3 regions of the Ralstonia sp. SA306 genome follow, and region 1 is predicted to be linked to each of the others. Evidence: predicted binding sites of a transcription regulator. Region 1 holds the regulator's gene; each other region holds the start of a gene.
The links. The regulator FNR, encoded in region 1, switches genes on or off when oxygen is low (the NO sensors DNR and NnrR bind a similar motif). The targets are predictions, from matches to a motif close to TTGATNNNNATCAA.

Region 1 (5,837 bases):
TGCCCAGCGTACCCATCAGCGTACGCACATCGTCGGCCGACACTTCCTGCCAGCGCCCGCGCTTAAGCCCGCGTGGCAATACGAAGCTGCCATAGCGCGTACGGATCAGGCGCGACACGGTCAGGTTGACCGCCTCGAACATGCGCCGCACTTCGCGGTTACGCCCCTCGGTCAGGGCGACGTGGTACCAGTGGTTGACACCTTCGCCGCCGCCATCGACGCAGCGCAGGAAGTTGGCTTCGCCGTCCTGAAGCGGGATGCCGTGCAAGAGCTTCTGACGGTCAGTTTCGGCCAGCTCACCCAGCGTACGCACCGCGTATTCACGCTCAACGCCATAGCGCGGGTGCATGAACCGGTTGGCGATATCGCCGGAGGTCGTGAAAATCAGCAGGCCCTCGGTATTGAAGTCGAGGCGGCCGACTGCAACCCACTTGCCCGTCTTCATGCGTGGCAACGCGTCGAACACGGTCGGCCGGCCTTCCGGATCGGACTGGCTCACGATTTCACCGGCCGGCTTGTGATACAGCAGCACGCGCGGCGGCTTGTTCGGCAGCTTGCGTTGGATCAGCTTGCCATTCACGCGCACCTGATCGGTCGCGAGAATGCGTTGGCCGATGTGGGCCGGCAGGCCGTTCACGGAGACGCGACCTTGCAGGATCAGGTCTTCCATGTCGCGGCGCGAGCCAAGCCCGGCATCAGCCAAGATTTTGTGCAGCTTGGGAGCGTCGTCGTCGGAGGTCAGTTCGCGCACCTTGGGGGGCTGCGATGCACCTCCAGCGTCAACCTCCGAATCGTACGCGCCGGAAATCACGTATTGGAAGACGTCTTCGGAGCCCTTGCCGCTCTTCAGCCCCTTGCCCCCTCGATTCTGGGTCTGGCCGCCAGCCTTGCCCTGCGGTTTGCCATTGTGGTTCGGCTGCTTGCCACGACCGCCGGCATTCTTGCCGCCAGCGCCTTCCGTACGTTCGCTGCGCTCGGCGCGTTCCGCCGGTTGGCCTTCGCCTTGACGGCGACGGTTCTTGCCGAAACGGCCGCGCGGACCACGTCGCTCCCCCTGGCTTTCTGCTGGCGCCTGTTCTGCCGGAGCAGCACCTTCTGCGGCAACGGTCGCCGGCTCACCAGCCGCTTCTTTCGGCTTGCGTGCCCGTGGCGCGCGGCTCTTGCGCGGTTGCGCAGGCTGGCCGGCGTCCGCACTACCCGCCTCAGCAGCTTCCCCCTCAGGGCGGCCGTCCTGCTGCTGGCGGCGCGAAGCCACAAGGTTGCGCAAGCCTCGGCGCAATCCCTTGCGACGAGGCGCGGCCTCAGTCCCATCACCGCCGTCTTGTCGCGGCGGCTGAGCGTCGGCGTCGGCCGGCATACGTGTATCCATGGAGTCTGACTGGGTGCTCACAACGTCTTCAAAAAATCTAGGGGTTCAGACCATGCACCGACTGTGCGGCGGGCATGGCGTCACGAATGTTCATTGGCGGGAGCCGCAGGCGGCTCGATCGGTGTTTTGTACTCGTCTTCAGTTGCAACCTCGATCGCATTCACTGTTTGCGACTCGGTTTCCAGCGCTGGCTCGCCACCCGCCGCAACCTCAACGGGCTGCGCTGGCGTTTCAGCAATTGCCTCGACGGAAGCCTCGGCAACGGGCGATCCGGCAGAGTCCTCCACCGAAGCCGCTACGCTCTCAGCACCTTCCGGCGCGTCGTTGACCATCGCCGTCAGCTCTTCCACCGCAATTGCACCGCCCTCGAATTCGATGGCGCCCTGCTCCAGCAGGCTCGCCTGCGCCTGGGCGCGGGCATCTTCAAGCGGCGGCAGTTCGTCCAGCGAACGCAAGCCAAGGTCGTCGAGAAACTGCTTGGTCGTCGCATACAGCGCAGGGCGGCCTGGCACGTCGCGATGACCGATGACCTCGATCCAGCCGCGGTCTTCAATCTGCTTGATGACCTGCGTGTTGACCGTCACACCGCGAATGTCTTCGATATCACCGCGGGTGACCGGCTGGCGATAAGCGATGATCGCCAGCGTTTCCATCACGGCGCGCGAATACTTTGGCGGCTTTTCCGGATGCAGGCGATCGAGATACACGCGCATTTCCGGGCGGCTCTGCAGGCGCCAGCCCGAGGCCAGCGCGACCAGTTCGACACCGCGATTCAACCAGTCCTGGCGCAGCTCTTCGAGCAGCACACGGATGGTGTCTGCGGAAACATCTTCGTCGAACAGCTTGCGCAAGTCATTGACTCGCAACGGGTCCTGCGCGCAGATCAGCGCGGTTTCGAGGACGATCTTCGCCTCTTGGGTATTCATCGGGTTGAGCGGCTCGTCATTGCTCGCGCGCGGCCAGTCGCCGTCACGCTTGAGGTTTGTCGTCCCGCCGCGAAGCACGCGGCATTTCTGAATGCTGTTGCCCGCCCGGGCCCGGCACGCGAAGGCCAATTAATTCAATTGGACTCTGCACCAAAACGCAGTGGTTGTGCCCGTAAAGTAGGGCCGGAGGAGCGAGTTGATCCGGTGCCGGTCAGGCACCACAAGGGCAATTTCTTCCGCCGCCATGGGAACGGATACTGCACCGGACGACTACCAAGAAGAACGGCAGCCTGCCCGAATCGACTGTCCAGGGTGACTCTACCGCTGGATGGCATCGCTTGGCGCCGCGCTTGGGATTGTTGATTTGCGCGGGTGGCGAATCGAATTGTTGTCGATTGTAGGGCAATTTCCAGCAACGCCGCAACCGGGAAGATGCCCTAGCCACCCATCCCAGGCCGGATGGCAATTTCCGCGCGCCTTAAACACCTACAGCACTAGACAGAATCCGTGTGCGTTAAGCATCTCTGGCAACCAGATTGCGTGAACCAGCCCCCAGACCCCAAACCCGGCGATGGCGATGCCGGCCGCGCCCCGCGCCCATCGCTGGCGCGACAGCCCGCGCAGCCACCCAGCCAGACCAGACATCATCAGCAGGTTGGGCAGCGTACCGGCACCAAAAGCGAGCATGACCACGGCCCCGGAGGCGGCGTTGCCCGCCAACAACGCCACAGCCAATGCGCCGTAGACCATGCCACACGGCACCAGCCCCCAGGCCATGCCAGTGAGATAGCGGCGTAGTAACGGCGACTGACGTTGCAGCCTACTTCCCAGCGTGGCGGCCCCTCGAGACAGGCCACCTGCCACGCGGCCAAGCAAGCGCTCAAGCCACACACTGCGCCACGCATCCCCAGCGGAACGAACAAGCAGCAAAACCCCGTAGGCGACCAGCAATGCGCTAGCGAAGGCAAACAAGCCGCGTTGAATCGGCAGCCATTGCTGGCGCCAGACAGTCGCGCCCATCGCACCCATGATTGCGCCCAGCAACGCATAGGTGGTCAGCCGGCCGGCATGCATGACGACCTGCTCAAACCATAGCCGGCGACGGGACACGATCCGCACCGCCACAGCTCCACGTTCGGCCGCGAGTGCGATACCGCTGCACATCGCCAGACAATGCACACCACCGAGCAATGCAATCAGGAAAACGCTCAGAAGCGCTGCGGCACTCATCTTTCTGACGCTCTCTTGATATGGACCAAGGTTTTCGTTTTACTGTTGCGAACTAAGCGTAATCGACGCGTTTTGCCGCATCGGAAATGTCCGAGGACAAGAAGGTCGCCGTTATAATAAGCTGCAGCAGCATCACAAGAATTACTCATTTCACTTTCCCGAAATTCAGTCGCCCCCACCCGTGCTCACTCGAATCGCACTTACCGATCAAGCCTCGCGTTGCTCCACCTGCGTACTAGGGCAAATCTGCCTGCCGGTGGGAATGAACTCGGACGACGTGCGCAAGATGGACGATTTGGTCAGCGAGCGCATCCGCATTAAGAAGGGGCAATCGCTCTATTCCTTGGGCGAGCCGCTGGAAGCGGTTTATGGCATTCGTTTCGGCACGCTCAAAACCCATCTGACGCTTGAAGACGGTCGACACCAGATCACGGGGTTCCACCTGCCGGGTGAAATCGTCGGGCTCGATGGCATTGGCGACATGCGCCACGTGTCGGACGCCACCGCGCTCGAAGATACCGAAGTCTGCGTGGTGCGCTACGACGAGTTGCAGCACCTTTCGCGCCGGCTGCCTTCGCTGCAGCATCAGTTCCTGCGCATCATGAGCAAGGAGATTTCGCAGGATCATCTGATGCTGCTCACGCTGGGCTCCATGCGTGCGGAGGAGCGTCTCGCAGCGTTCCTACTAAACCTCTCGAAGCGTTCGGCCCAGCGTGGATATTCGTCGACCGAGTTTGTCCTGCGGATGAGCCGCGAAGAACTCGGCAGCTATCTTGGCCTGAAGCTCGAAACGGTCAGCCGCCTGTTCTCGCGCTTTGCCGAAGCGGGTCTCATCCAGATCCGCCAACGCCACGTCAAGCTGATCGACCTGGCCGGCCTGCGCCAGGTCATGAGCGGTCAGGCGGCCTAAGCTGCCCTCCATGGCGCCCGCTCAGACGAGCGGGTGTTCATGCGCTTCCAGCTTGCCAATGCCCGGTGACACATAGAGCGTCAGCGCGCTCGACAATCCGCACAACAACCAGAACACAAAGAACGACACGGTGTAGACCGCTTGGGCCGACACCGTGATCTGCTCGCCGAAAAAACGCAGGTCTGCGGGGTCGACCACCGCGAAGACCACCAGCTCAGCCAGCGCGGCCGACAGAAATGCCGGCCACAGAATCCACATCAGCAATCGACGCTTCATCGGGCCTCCGTGTGAATGGCATGCGCCGGCGTGAGGACCGTCTTTTCAACGACCAAACCGCGCCGCACGACGTTGTCATGAATAACAGCGTCGGGATGCGACACCGCCAGCCAGATTGTGACGCCGCAGCCGACCATGGCGACGAACGGCCCTGCCATCAGCAGCCACGGCCAGGGCTCGCGCCACCAAGGACGGGCCTGTGCGGAAGATTGCGTTGCGTGCATCGTTGCCTCCTGTTGGGGATGCCGCATCAGCGCGGCACGATGAAGCTCGACGGTTCGCGCAGTACGAGGCTGTCGCTACCGCTGTCTGCATGGATGACGAAACGGATTTTGTGCGAGCCGGGGGCGGCATCGTCGGCCGGCCGGCGTACGCGCACTGGCAGCAGTCGGTTAGCCGCCGGCGGCAGTTCCAATGTGGTCGACTCGCCGCGACCGCCTTCCACGTCCAGTTCCGGCATGCCCTCTGCGGTGATGGTCACGCGCATGGGGTGCTCGGAGGCGTTCATCAGTTGCAGGCGATAAACGTTCTCGATCTTGCCGCCATCCACTTCACGCGCCAGTGCACCACGATCACGAATGACGTCAACCTTGAGTGGCTGCCGCATGGCCAACGCCACGATGAACCCGGTGAAGAGCACCAGCATGATCCCGGTATAGATCAGCACACGCGGACGCAGCAGATGTCGCCGGGCTTCCTTCGGGCTGAGCCGATCAAGCATCGCGCGTTCTGACGTGTAGCGAATCAGACCGCGCGGGTAGCGCATCTTGTCCATGACCTGGTCACAGGCGTCAATGCAAGCACCGCAACCGATGCATTCGTATTGCAGCCCTTGACGGATGTCGATGCCGGTCGGGCACACCTGCACGCAGATGCTGCAGTCGACGCAAGCACCCAGACCCTGAGCTTCGAAATCGGCGTTGCGCGAACGGCTGCCGCGCGGCTCGCCGCGCTGGGTGTCGTAAGTCACAACATAGGTATCGGGATCGACCATCACGCTCTGGAAACGAGCGTAGGGACACATGTACCGACAGACTTGCTCGCGCATGAAACCGGCGTTGCCCCACGTCGCAAATGCGTAGAACAGCATCCAGAATGTCTGCCAAGGACCGAGCGACAGCGTCCA
Region 2 (5,837 bases), 1.4 Mb from region 1:
CTGCTGATTGAAGCCGGGGGCGAGCCATCCGGTCTTGGTGGCTCGCTCAACCATCGCCGCCCGGTGGCCGATGCCTTACGGCGCCAGCGGCCGCAACTTCCATTCCTCGCTCGGTTGCTTGCACAGCCATGCCGTCCACTGTTCCTTGCTGCTGCCGCGTGCCAGCTCGCTCTGCAGGCGGCGGCACGATTGCCCTGCGTCTGTCTTGGATTCCAGCGGCGTGATGGTCGCGTCGATGGCGGGTTGCTTGCCTCTGGCCGGCGCGGTCCATTGCGCGGGCGTGTTGTCGGCGGTGCTCTTGAGCGTATCGCCGATGGCCTTGGTGAACGACTTCAGCTCCGTCGGGCTCATCGAGCCGATGATGGTGCTGGCCAGCACGTTACGGAAATAGGCGAACGAAGGCGTGGCGGCAGCAAAAAGCGCGGCGCCCGCGAAGGCGAGCGCAAGACGGCGGCGATGCGACATGGGGTCCCCCAGGATGTGACGAAAAGAAGCCTTCATCCTAGACCATGCCGCGTCAGCCTGTGCGCCAATGCGCGCTCAGCTGCTCCCATCGTCAGCAGTAACGACTGACTACAGGGGTAGCGCTGCGCGCGGCGGAGCTGAACTGCTCCGCGCTCCCCGCCACCATCAAGCCTTGGGCGCCTTCACCAGCACCACCGGGCATTCGGCATGGGCCAGCACCCGGCCTGCCACCGAGCCCATCAGGGCTTCGACGAACACGCCGCGCCCATGCGAGCCCATGACGATGGCCGCGGCCCCCGCGCTTTGCGCGTGATGCACGATGCGGTCGGGCGGAAAACCCACCAGTGCATGCTGCTCGAACGGCACGCCAGCCGCACCCAGGACCGCGCAGACCGATGCCATGGCGCCGGTGCTTTCCTCCGCGTACCAAGCGTCGACCTCTGCCTTGCCGACGAGCGACTTGATATCGCCCGAAAGGTCCGGCATGCAGTGCACGACGTGCACCGTCACATCGCTGCCGAAGAGGGTCTTGTCGGCAATGCAGCGCGCTGCCGCATCGGAATAGGCCGATCCGTCCGTCGCCAGTACCAGGGTTTTCATGTGGCCTCCTTGCCATGTCCGCGGCCGCGCCCGTGCGCGGTCGGTGTCTGCTTCCAACTTAAGCGCTGCTGAAAGCAACGCGTTGATACGAGTCAACGGAAGCGCTGTGGAGCAGTCACGCTGTCAGCGTTTGCACAGGAAGGCAGGCAGAATGCGCAGGTTGCCCCAGACTTCGCGCCCCCCCACATGACGACCACGCCATCCCTTTCCGATTACCCGCTGCACTCGACCGACAAGCTCCGCTACGGCGACACCGACCGCCAGGGCCACGTCAACAACGCCGTCTTCGCCACGTACCTGGAGACGGGCCGCGTAGAGATGCTGTTCTCCCCCGACAACCCGCTGGCCGCGCCCGGCTGCGAGTTCGTCATCGCGCAGCTCGTGCTCGACTTCCGCAGCGAGATTCTCTGGCCCGGCTCCGTGCAGATCGGCACGCGCGTGGCAAGCGTCGGCCGCAGCTCGGTCAAGCTGGAACAGGCCATCTTTCAGAATGGCCGCTGCGCCGCCACCTCGCAATCGGTGATTGTGCAGATCGACGTTGCCACCCGCCAATCGAGCCCGATTACCGACAGCGCCCGACAGCGCCTTGCCGCGCTCACTGCCACCCCTGCCGGCGCAGAAGCGGAGTGACGCGCGCTGTACGCAAACGACCGCCCGCCAGAAATTTTTAACTTTGATTGCACTTCCGCCGCTTGCCGGTGGGAAGATTGCTCTCCCGTTCAATCACGCGGAGGTGACCATGGGACTGTTGGATGAAGTGGGCAAGATCGCCGGCGCCGTCGCCGCCGTTGAAGCCGCCGAGAAAGTCGATCCGGATGCCGGCCTGCTGACCAAGGCGGTTGCCGCCGTCGCCGGTTTCAAGGGTGCGGGCGCGCTGGAAGAGATGATCGAAAAGAAGGATGAAGCCAAGGCCGAAGGCGCCGAGGCAGCTCCGGAAGAAGGGGCTGCACCGCAAGCCTGATTTGCTTGCAGGCGCTCAAAAGGATTTGGGGACCCCGCCGGTTGGCGGGGTTTTTGTTTTGCTACTACTACGCCGATGGCCACGTGCCCGTCACCGTGTATTGGTACGCGTCGGAGAACTCGGGTATCTCCAAAAGCTCTTCCAGAACGCCACTGAGCGTTGTGTCCTGCTGCCCGAGCCTGCGCAGCGGACCTGCGGCATAAATCAACGCCTCCTCGCGCATCGACGGAATCGTTTCCTTCAGCAATTCAAACGCTGATGCCGGTGCGACTCCCTTTGCATATAGCCTGCACAGTATTTCGATGGCGTTGCCTTGCGTCCAGTCGTACTCCCCGCGGATAAAACTCAGCAAGGTAGGAACGGCAGGTGCACCGAAGTGGTAGAAAACTTCGAAGATGGCGAACTGACGTGCGGTTAGCCAAGCACCAAGCCCAGCGAATTGAGGTGCCAGTGCGTCAGCGGGCGTATGTTCACTGCGCAATAGACCAACGAGCGTGTCGATCGTATTGCTGCCAAGTACCAATGCGGCCGCCGCAGCCCGTCGCTGGAATTCCTCGCGGTTATGGAAGGCCGCTGCCACGTGCCGAACATGGTTGTTCTCCGGTGCTTCGGCCGTTGTCGTAACCCGCTTGCGGGGCAGCATTGTCCAGATTGCTTTCAGCATCGTGCCGCTTTTGGTGGGGCGAACTCTATTGAAACGCCAAAGAGAGATCGCACACATTCTCCGAGGCTGGGTTTGCAAAATCAATCGCCCTTAGCGGGGGCTTCGCAGTCCGGCGGCGACGAATCATCCGGTTTGTCAGCGGGCTTCTGTACGGGCACGACACACAGCTCGTGGTATTCACGCAGCGTCTTTGCATTGATGAGACCGGCGCGATGTAAATCGGATACCGCGCTGTAAATTGCTGCTGATGCATCGCTCTTGAAGCGGGTTTTTGCCATTCCAAATCTCCATAGGCCAGCCGAGCAGAAATCGGACACGAACTTAGCCGCCGATGTAGACGGCCACTATAGGAATTGGCCTCAACCGGACGCTTTGGGGCGCCACAGTTGAATTTCGGCACATATAATCCTCACCGTCACCGCACCAACGGTGACTGGGTTTAGCAGCCCACCCCTTTTTCCCAGACGGACAGCCGCCTCCGCGCGGCATTTTTGTGTCCGGTGCTTGTGCACGCCTATGTGTTTTATGGCGGGCCGGGCGGTGAGACCTTCGGGTCTGCCGGTAGCTGGGATAGGGCCGGTCTGCTAACGCCGTCGTCAGGCCCGCCACCCTCGTTTAGCAGCGAGCGGCGAGCCTCCATCAACCTATCCCCGGAGGCCACATGGCTACCGCACTCAGCGGGCATCGCCCCGCGTCTTACCCTTCTCCACCTTGGCGCTGCAGGCTTCCCACGCAACCGGGAGGTGCCGCATGTCTCTGACCCAAAACCGCATCTACCTTGACGGTGCGGTCTCGGCACGCGCGTTTCTGTGCCGCACGCACAGCGTCATGCGCGACCCCGGTCATTGCCGGCCCGGCAGGCTGCGCGAGCAGCTCACGTACTTCTCGGAACACGCGTATCCGCAGGCATTCGTGAAAGGCTTTATCGATGCCATCGACGCGTATCTGTCGATGTCGCTCGGGGGGAGCGACGTGGACCCGCACACGTGGGAGGTGTTGGCCGCCATTGAGCGCCGGCGGGTCTCCGCCGCATAAGAACAGATAGACACGTCCCCGAGACGGGCGGGGATGCCGGCACGAGGCTGCAACGCCCTGAAAGGCGCTGTGGCATGCTGGGCTCTCCGGTTTCAGACCGATACAGCGGGAGCCATTTTGAAGCTCGATCACATTGCGTTCGTCGCGCAATCCCTCGACCAGGCGCAGGCGTATGCCTCGCAGTTGTTTGGCGTCGCGCTGCCTGCAGGCGGCAAGCATCCCTTGATGGGCACGCACAACCTGGTCACACGCGTCGCGCCCGGCGTCTTTCTGGAGTTCATCGCCATCGACCCCGAGGCGCCGCCGCCTAATAGGACGCGCTGGTTTGCACTGGACCGCCTGATGCAGGAAGGCAAGCTGAAAGATGCGCCCCAACTGTTCGGCTGGGTTGCCAGCGTTCCCGATCTGGCGCGCAACGTTAAGGCTGCCCCGCAGCACGAATTGCTTGAGGTGTCCCGTGGCGATTTGCGTTGGCACTTCTTCCACCGCAAGGATGGTCAAGCGGAGGCCGGCGGATGCTTGCCGGCGCTCATCGACTGGGCAGGCGGCCAAAGCCCAGTCGACCGGATGCAGGAGGTTGGGTTGCGCCTGAACCAATTCCAACTCGCACATCCGGAGATGGCGGCCATCCGCACAAAGCTTCAGGGGCTGGGTTGGGATGCTTCCGAACCGGAGAACCGATACGTGGAATTGACCGAGGCGGCGCGGCCGGCTTTGACGCTTGTGCTCGATACGCCGAATGGGCGCGTGCAGATCGAAGGCGGCGGGCTGTAACCGCCGGCCACGGGTCAGGCGGCGCGCCGCTCCCCCACCCGCTGCCGCGTAGAGAACCCATCGCGCACGCACTGGGCCAACGCCAGCGCCGCCGCGCTCGCACCTTGCGCGGGCAACAGCAGGCTGATCGCAAACATCGGCAGTTCAGGCAGGCCAGCTTCAGGCCCGAGGATGTCCAGGTCCGCCGGCACCGTCGGCGTCAGCCATGCCGTGACGGCCAGCCCGGTGCGCACCGTGGCGGTGGTCGCTTCAATGTTGCCGCTCTCGAACACCGTGCGCCATTCGATGCCGTGCTCGCCCAGGGCTTTCAGCACGCGGGCGCGGAAGGCGCAGCTCTCATCCACCATCGACAGCGGCAGCGGCCGCTTTGCGTGCACGTTGCCGCCGCGCGGGCCGACCCACACCAGACGCTCCACGCACAGGCATTCGCCCGTGGCTTCATCCACCGGGGCTTCGACCACGGCGACGTCCAGCTCGCCGCGCGCAATGCCCTCCGCCAGCTCGGGCGAGGTGCCGCACACGATGGTCAACTCCACCGACGGCCACGCCTCGGTAAACGCCTTGAAGATCGGCGGGAAAACGGTGCCTACCAGGTCGTAAGGCACGCCCAGACGCACCGGGCCCTGCAGCGGGCGGGCGGCCATGTCGGCCCAGATTTCATCGTTGAGCGCGAGCAGGCGTTTGGCGCGGCCGAGGAAGCGTTCACCCGCGTGGGTGAGTTCCAGCCGCCGGCCGTCGCGCTCGAACAGGCGGCATTCGAAGGCATCTTCGAGCCGCTTGATCTGTTGGCTGACGGCGCCCTGCGTGAGGTGCAGCGCGTTGGCGGCCACCGTCATGCTGGCGTTTTCCGCCACGGCAATGAAGGTGCGCACGAGGGTGATGTCGAGGTTCTTGGCCATCGAAGCATTCTAGATGCTAATGGACCGCATCAAAAACCTTCGATTTGCTAATGGTTTTGCGCGCTCTACAGTGGGCCATCCGTCACCACCCAAGAGTGCCGACTATGGCCGTCGAAGCGTTTTCCTCCATCGCGCCGCTGGTGTTGTTTGCCGTGGTGTCTACCGTGTCGCCGGGCGGGGCGACGACGCTGGCGACAGCCTCCGGGTCGCAATTCGGGTTTCGGCGCTCGATTCCGCTCATGGTGGGCATTGCCGTCGGGCTGGCTTCGTTGGCCGCGGGTGCGGCAGCGGGCTTGGCCGGGTTGCTGATGGCTGCGCCGGGGCTGCTGCTGGTGATGAAGGGGGCGGGTTCGGCCTATCTGCTGTGGCTGGCGTGGAAAGTGGCGCGCAGCGGTCCGCCCAATCTCAATGCCGCCGCCACGGTGCCGACCACGCTGTT
Region 3 (5,837 bases), 1.6 Mb from region 1:
CCGTGTCGTGCTCAAGAACGGCGATCGCTTTGTGCTCGACCGCGACCCGACGCCGGGTGATGTCACCCGCGTGCACCTGCCGCACCCTGAGCTGTATGCGGCTGCCGCGCCAGGACAATCGCTGTTGCTCGACGACGGCAAGATCCGCCTGGAGGTGGAAGCCGCCGATCCGACGGTCATCGTCACGCGCGTGGTCGATGGCGGCCCGCTGTCGGACCGCAAGGGCGTGAACGTGCCGGATGCCGTGATCCCCATTCCGGCGCTCACAGAGAAAGACCTGCGCGACCTGGACTTCGCCCTGTCGCTGGGCGTCGATTGGATCGCACTGTCATTCGTGCAGCGCGCCGAAGACGTGATCGCCGCGCGCGAGATCATTGGCGACCGCGCCGGCCTGCTCTCCAAGATCGAGAAGCCCGCAGCGCTGCTGCATCTGGAAGACATCGTGCAGGCGTCCGATGCCCTGATGGTGGCGCGCGGCGACCTGGGCGTGGAACTGCCGCCCGAGCGCGTGCCTGGCGTGCAGAAGCGCATCCTGCGCATGGCGCGCCACCACGGCAAGCCGGTGGTCGTGGCCACGCAGATGCTGGAATCGATGATTGAGGCGCCGGTGCCGACGCGTGCCGAAGCGTCTGACGTGGCCAGCGCCGTGTATGACGGCACCGATGCCGTGATGCTGTCGGCCGAGTCGGCCAGCGGCAAGCATCCGGTGGCTGCGGTCAGCATCATGAACCGCATCATTGCCGAGACCGAGCGCGACCCGCTGTACCGCAACCTGATCGACGCGCAGCATCAACCGCCGCTGCCCACGCGCCAGGACGCCATCTGCGCGGCCCTGCGCGACGTCACGCACATCCTGGGCGCAGTGGCCACCGTCACCTACACGTCCAGCGGTCAGACCAGCCTGCGCGCCGCGCGCGAGCGGCCGCTCGCGCCCATCGTGAGCATCACGCCGCGCCTGGATACGGCGCGCCGTCTGGCGATCACGTGGGGCGTGCACAGCACGGTCAGCCCCGATGTGAGCAACGTCGACGAAATGGTGGATGCAGCGTGCCGTGCCGCTGCGCGTGAAGGCTTTGCCGTGTCGGGCGACCAGATCGCCATCACGGCGGGCATGCCGTTCGGCCAGGCCGGTTCGACCAACCTGCTGCGCCTGGCGGAAATCTGGCCGCAGACGCTGGTCAGTGCGCAGACGCAAACCACTGCACTGCAGCCCGAACCGGTAACGGTCTGACGTGACGTCGGGCCAGTAAGCGGATCAGACCACTTTGGAGTAGCGCGGGACGAAGGTGACGGGCTTGCCCTCGGCTTCCACCGCGCGCTCCGTGCCTGCCTCACGCAGGTGCGAATCGAACACCATGGCGATGCGGCGTACGAGCAGCCGCCCTTGCGGCGTGATGACGATACGCTCGTCCCCTACCTTCACCAGCCCGGCTTCCTCCAGGGGTGCCAGCGCCTGCAGCTCGTCCGCAAAGCTGCGCTTGAAGTCCAGCCCGTGGCGCGCACCGAATGCGCGCATGTTCAATTCGAACCCGCACATCAACTCGCCAATCAGCGCGCGGCGCACGTGGTCGTCCGGCGTGAGCGACATGCCGCGCAGCACGGCAAGTTCGCCGGCGTCGATACGTGCGTAATAGGCGTCGAGATCCTTCTCGTTCTGCGCATACACATCACCCACGCGGCTGATGGCGGACACGCCAAAGGCCAGCATGTCGCAATCGGCGTGCGTCGAATAGCCCTGGAAATTGCGCTGCAGCCGCCCTTCGCGCTGCGCGATGGCGAGTGCATCGTCAGGCCGCGCGAAGTGGTCCATGCCAATGTAGACATAGCCCTCGGCAACGAGGCGCTCCACCGTCATCGCCAGCAAATCGAGTTTTTCGTCTGCGGTCGGCAGCGTGAGCATGTCGATGCGGCGCTGCGCCTTGAACAGATGCGGCAGGTGCGCATAGCTGTAGACGGACAGCCGATCAGGCGCCATCTCCAGCACACGATCCAGCGTGGCGTTGAAGGTTTCCGTGCGCTGATACGGCAAGCCGTAGATCAGGTCGAAGCTGATCGACTCGAAGCCCAGCCGGCGCGCCGTGTCGACCACGCGGCGTGTCTCTTCCACGCTCTGGATGCGGTGGACCGCGCGCTGGACATCGGGGTCAAAGTCTTGAATGCCGAGGCTTGCGCGGTTGAACCCGATTTCGGCCAGGACTTCAAGCGTGGCGTCGTCGGCGTGGCGTGGGTCGAGTTCGACGGAGATCTCGCCATCGTTGGCCAGATCGAAATGCTCACGCGAGGCGGCCATCACGGCGCGCATTTCGTCGTGCGCAAGGAAAGTGGGCGTGCCGCCACCCCAATGCAACTGCGTTACGCGGCGCAGGGGGCCAATCTGGTTGGCCACCATCGCCATCTCGCGGGCGAGGGTTTCAACGTAGCGTGCGCTGCGCGAGCGATCCTTGGTGATGACCTTGTTGCAGCCACAGTAATAGCAAAGGTTCGCGCAGAACGGCAGGTGCATGTACAGCGACAGCGGCGCATGCAGCGCGGGCGCAATCGCCGCGCGGCGGTGCAAGGCGTCGAGGTAATCGGCGTTACCGAATTTGTTGTGAAAGCGGTCTGCCGTCGGGTACGACGTGTAGCGCGGGCCGTGCGTATCAAAGCGCTGCGCGAGCTCGCGCACCTGCGGCGCCGACCAGCGGAAGGCGGTGTCATTTGCGGCGGACGGATCGTCGGCCGGCTTGGCGAACGGAAACATGGGGCGATTGTTGTGGGGGCGATGGTTCATCCTAAAACTGCGGTGCGGGTGTCGCGTTGATGTGTGTCAACGTCAGTCACCGCCCGTTCAAACGCATCGCCCCCTCCGCCGGGAGGGACCCAACTTCACCGATCTGTCACGTTCTACCCCCTAACATCGACAATCCGCACCATGGCCGCGTCGCCAGCCATACGCTGGCCGTCACAACAACACAACAGCGCAGGTCGTCGACTCGATTTTTTGGGGGAAACACCATGTGGCAGAGACTGGCACGCCGCGGCGCATGTGCGCTGGCCTGCGCGGCCGTGACGCTGGCGGTGCATGCGCAGGGTACGTCCTTTGTCGTCGGCCAACTGGTCGAACGCGGCGCAGACCAAGCCGACTACGCGCGCGACTTCATGGCCGGCGCCAAGGTTGCATTCGATGCGGCCAACCAGAACGGCGGCATCAAGGGCCGGCGCATCAGCCTCGTCCGGCGCGAAGCTGCGCTTGGTGAAGCCGTACCGCAGGCCGTCGACATGATCGATCGCGACCATGTGGAAGTGCTCTTTGGCGTAAGCGAACGCCTTCTGCCCGCGCTGGCCGCGTCTGCCGAGATCGCACGGCGCAACGTGCCGCTGCTCGCCCCGCTCTCGGGCGCGACATCCGCGTCTGACAACGTCCTGTTCATCCGCCCCGATTACGACCACGAGATCGTCGCTGCGCATAACCGGCTGCGGCAGTTCGGGATGCGGCGGATTGCGCTCGTCACTGCAGCAGGCTTTGATCCGCAGCTTGGTGCGCGTCTGCGAGGCACGTTAGCCAAGGGGAGCACTGGGGAGACGCTGGACCTTTACACGCTCACCGGAGACCCGGCGGAACTTGCTGCCCGTATTGCACTGACAAAACCCACGGCAGTGATCATCGCCGGCGATACGCTGACCTACGCCACCGTTGGGCGTGCGCTGGCGCAGCAGGGGTGGTACGGCTTTCTCGTCGGGCTATCGTCGGTCAACCCACAAGTGGCGCGGGAAATCCTGGGCGCGGGGTACAGCGGCGGCATGCTGCTCGCACAGACGGTGCCGAACCCGGCCAGCGGCGCCACCAAGGTCGCGCGCGAGCATATGGCGCGGATGAAGCAGTTTCTGGATGAGCCGCCTTCTGCTGCAACGCTGTCGGGGTATATCGCTGCGGTGTATTTGATTCAGTCGATGAATGCCAGCGGTGGCAAGGTTGCCGGTGCAGAACTGCGGCGTGCATTGCAGACCCGCGTTGATGTGGGCGGGTTCACGCTTGATTTCACCCGTGGGAATCGGGGGAGTGAGTTTGTTGATCTGAATTACATTCAGGGGGCGGGGAATTGATTTGGACTTGGTGGTCTGGTTCTGTTTCAGCCCCGGCAGGGGATGAAGCAAGGGATGCACCACAAACAAAGAACAAAAAACCAATCACGAAGCCACAGGTTTCTTCGCCGCCAGCAACCCCTTCAACGCCCCGAGCCGATCCTTCGGCGACATCGCCGGCATGGTGTCCTCCGGTGTCGGCCCCGCGTCTTCGCCAAGCTTCATCTCCGCGATATAGCGCGACGGCTCACACACCACCGTCTCCCGCGCACGCTTGCGCTTCTTGCACCAGCTGATATGCAGACTGCGCTGCGCCCGCGTGATGCCCACATACATCAACCGCCGCTCTTCTTCGATCTTCTCGTCGGTCAGATCATCGTCTTCGCGGCAGTGCGGCAGGATGCCCTCTTCCACGCCCACCAGGAACACGTGCGGATATTCGAGCCCCTTGCTCGCATGCAGCGTTGACAGGCGCACAGCATCCGGGTCCTCTTCCTTGCCTTCGAGCATGCTGATCAGCGCGATGGTCTGCGTGAGCTCCAGCAGGTTTTTGCCGGCGTCCATCAGGCCATCGGCATTGTCGAAACCGGTGGCCTCTTCGTCGTCGTCTTTCTCGGGCTTGGTGCCCTTGCGCTTGAGCCAGTCGAGAAACTCCAGCACGTTGGTCCACTTGTTCTGGGCCTGGCGCTCGTCGTAGGTGTCATACAGGTAGGCCTCGTAATGGATGCCTTCCATCATCTCGTCGAGCAGCGTGGCGGCGGGTTCCTTGGCGGCCCGGTCCGACAGCCGCACGATGAACTCGCAAAACACCCGCAGCGGCTCGAGCTGGCGCGGCGCCAGTTGGGCTTCGATGCCGCCCATCATCGCCGCTTCGAACAGCGACACCTTCGCCTGTCCCGCAAACGAACCCAGCACTTCCAGCGTCGCGTTGCCCACGCCGCGCTTGGGCGTGGTGATGGCGCGGATGAACGCAGGATCGTCATCAGCATTGGCAATCAGCCGCAGGTAGGCACACAGGTCCTTGATCTCGGCCTTGTCGAAAAAGCTCTGGCCGCCCGAGAGCACATACGGAATGCGCTCGCGGCGCAGGATCTGCTCAAACAGGCGTGCCTGGAAGTTGCCGCGATACAGGATCGCGTAATCCCGAAACTGCGCGCGGCGCTCGAACTTGTGGGCAGAGAGCTTGAAGACCACGCTCTCGGCTTCGTGCTCTTCGTCATTGGCGCTGGTCACGTTGATCGCGTCGCCCATGCCGTGCTCGCTCCACAGCGTCTTCTCGAACAGCTTCGGGTTCTGCGCGATCACGGCGTTGGCCGCGTTCAGGATGCGCACGGTGGAGCGGTAGTTCTGCTCCAGCTTGATGACCTTCAGGTTCGGGAAATCCGTCTGCAACAGCTTGAGGTTGTCGAGCGTGGCGCCGCGCCAGCCGTAGATGGCCTGATCGTCGTCGCCCACCGCCGTGAAGGCCGGCGCACGCAGGTGTGAGCCACCCGCCAGGAGCTTCAGCAACTGGTACTGGCAGGCGTTGGTGTCCTGGTATTCGTCGACAAGGAAGTAGCGCAGGCGGTTCTGCCACTTCAGCCGCACCTCTTCATTGCGCGCGAACAGCTCGGCAGGAATACGAATCAGATCGTCAAAATCCACGGCCTGATACGCGTGCAGCGTCGCAACGTAATTGCGGTAGACGAGCGCCGCCTGATGGTCATCGACGTTGTTGTTGGCGAGCGCCTCGGCAATCGCGGTGTCCGGGTCGACGAGACCGTTCTTCCACAGCG

Region 2: a site for FNR is predicted at 1,148-1,161, ahead of M1D44_RS14950 (universal stress protein). Genes of this name have one in related genera too.
Region 3: a site for FNR is predicted at 2,797-2,810, ahead of hemN (oxygen-independent coproporphyrinogen III oxidase). Genes of this name have one in related genera too.

The regions. Positions count from the first base shown of each region.
Region 1 covers NZ_CP096451.1:1,741,699-1,747,535, forward strand. Annotated here, with positions in the region: gene M1D44_RS08365 (pseudouridine synthase) at 1-1,357, opposite strand, end outside; gene scpB (SMC-Scp complex subunit ScpB) at 1,450-2,295, opposite strand; gene M1D44_RS08375 (sulfite exporter TauE/SafE family protein) at 2,782-3,525, opposite strand; gene fnr (fumarate/nitrate reduction transcriptional regulator Fnr) at 3,707-4,435, shown strand; gene M1D44_RS08385 (hypothetical protein) at 4,457-4,711, opposite strand; gene M1D44_RS08390 (FixH family protein) at 4,708-4,935, opposite strand; gene ccoG (cytochrome c oxidase accessory protein CcoG) at 4,962-5,837, opposite strand, start outside.
Region 2 covers NZ_CP096451.1:3,156,188-3,162,024, reverse strand. Annotated here, with positions in the region: gene M1D44_RS14960 (DMT family transporter) at 1-7, shown strand, start outside; gene M1D44_RS14955 (hypothetical protein) at 76-465, opposite strand; gene M1D44_RS14950 (universal stress protein) at 631-1,065, opposite strand; gene M1D44_RS14945 (acyl-CoA thioesterase) at 1,252-1,695, shown strand; gene M1D44_RS14940 (hypothetical protein) at 1,805-2,026, shown strand; gene M1D44_RS14935 (hypothetical protein) at 2,094-2,690, opposite strand; partial or broken gene M1D44_RS14930 (helix-turn-helix domain-containing protein) at 2,849-2,968, opposite strand; gene M1D44_RS14925 (hypothetical protein) at 3,441-3,725, shown strand; gene M1D44_RS14920 (VOC family protein) at 3,843-4,499, shown strand; gene M1D44_RS14915 (LysR family transcriptional regulator) at 4,514-5,398, opposite strand; gene M1D44_RS14910 (LysE family translocator) at 5,503-5,837, shown strand, end outside.
Region 3 covers NZ_CP096451.1:3,329,422-3,335,258, reverse strand. Annotated here, with positions in the region: gene pyk (pyruvate kinase) at 1-1,231, shown strand, start outside; gene hemN (oxygen-independent coproporphyrinogen III oxidase) at 1,256-2,740, opposite strand; gene M1D44_RS15745 (ABC transporter substrate-binding protein) at 2,995-4,083, shown strand; gene M1D44_RS15740 (UvrD-helicase domain-containing protein) at 4,168-5,837, opposite strand, start outside.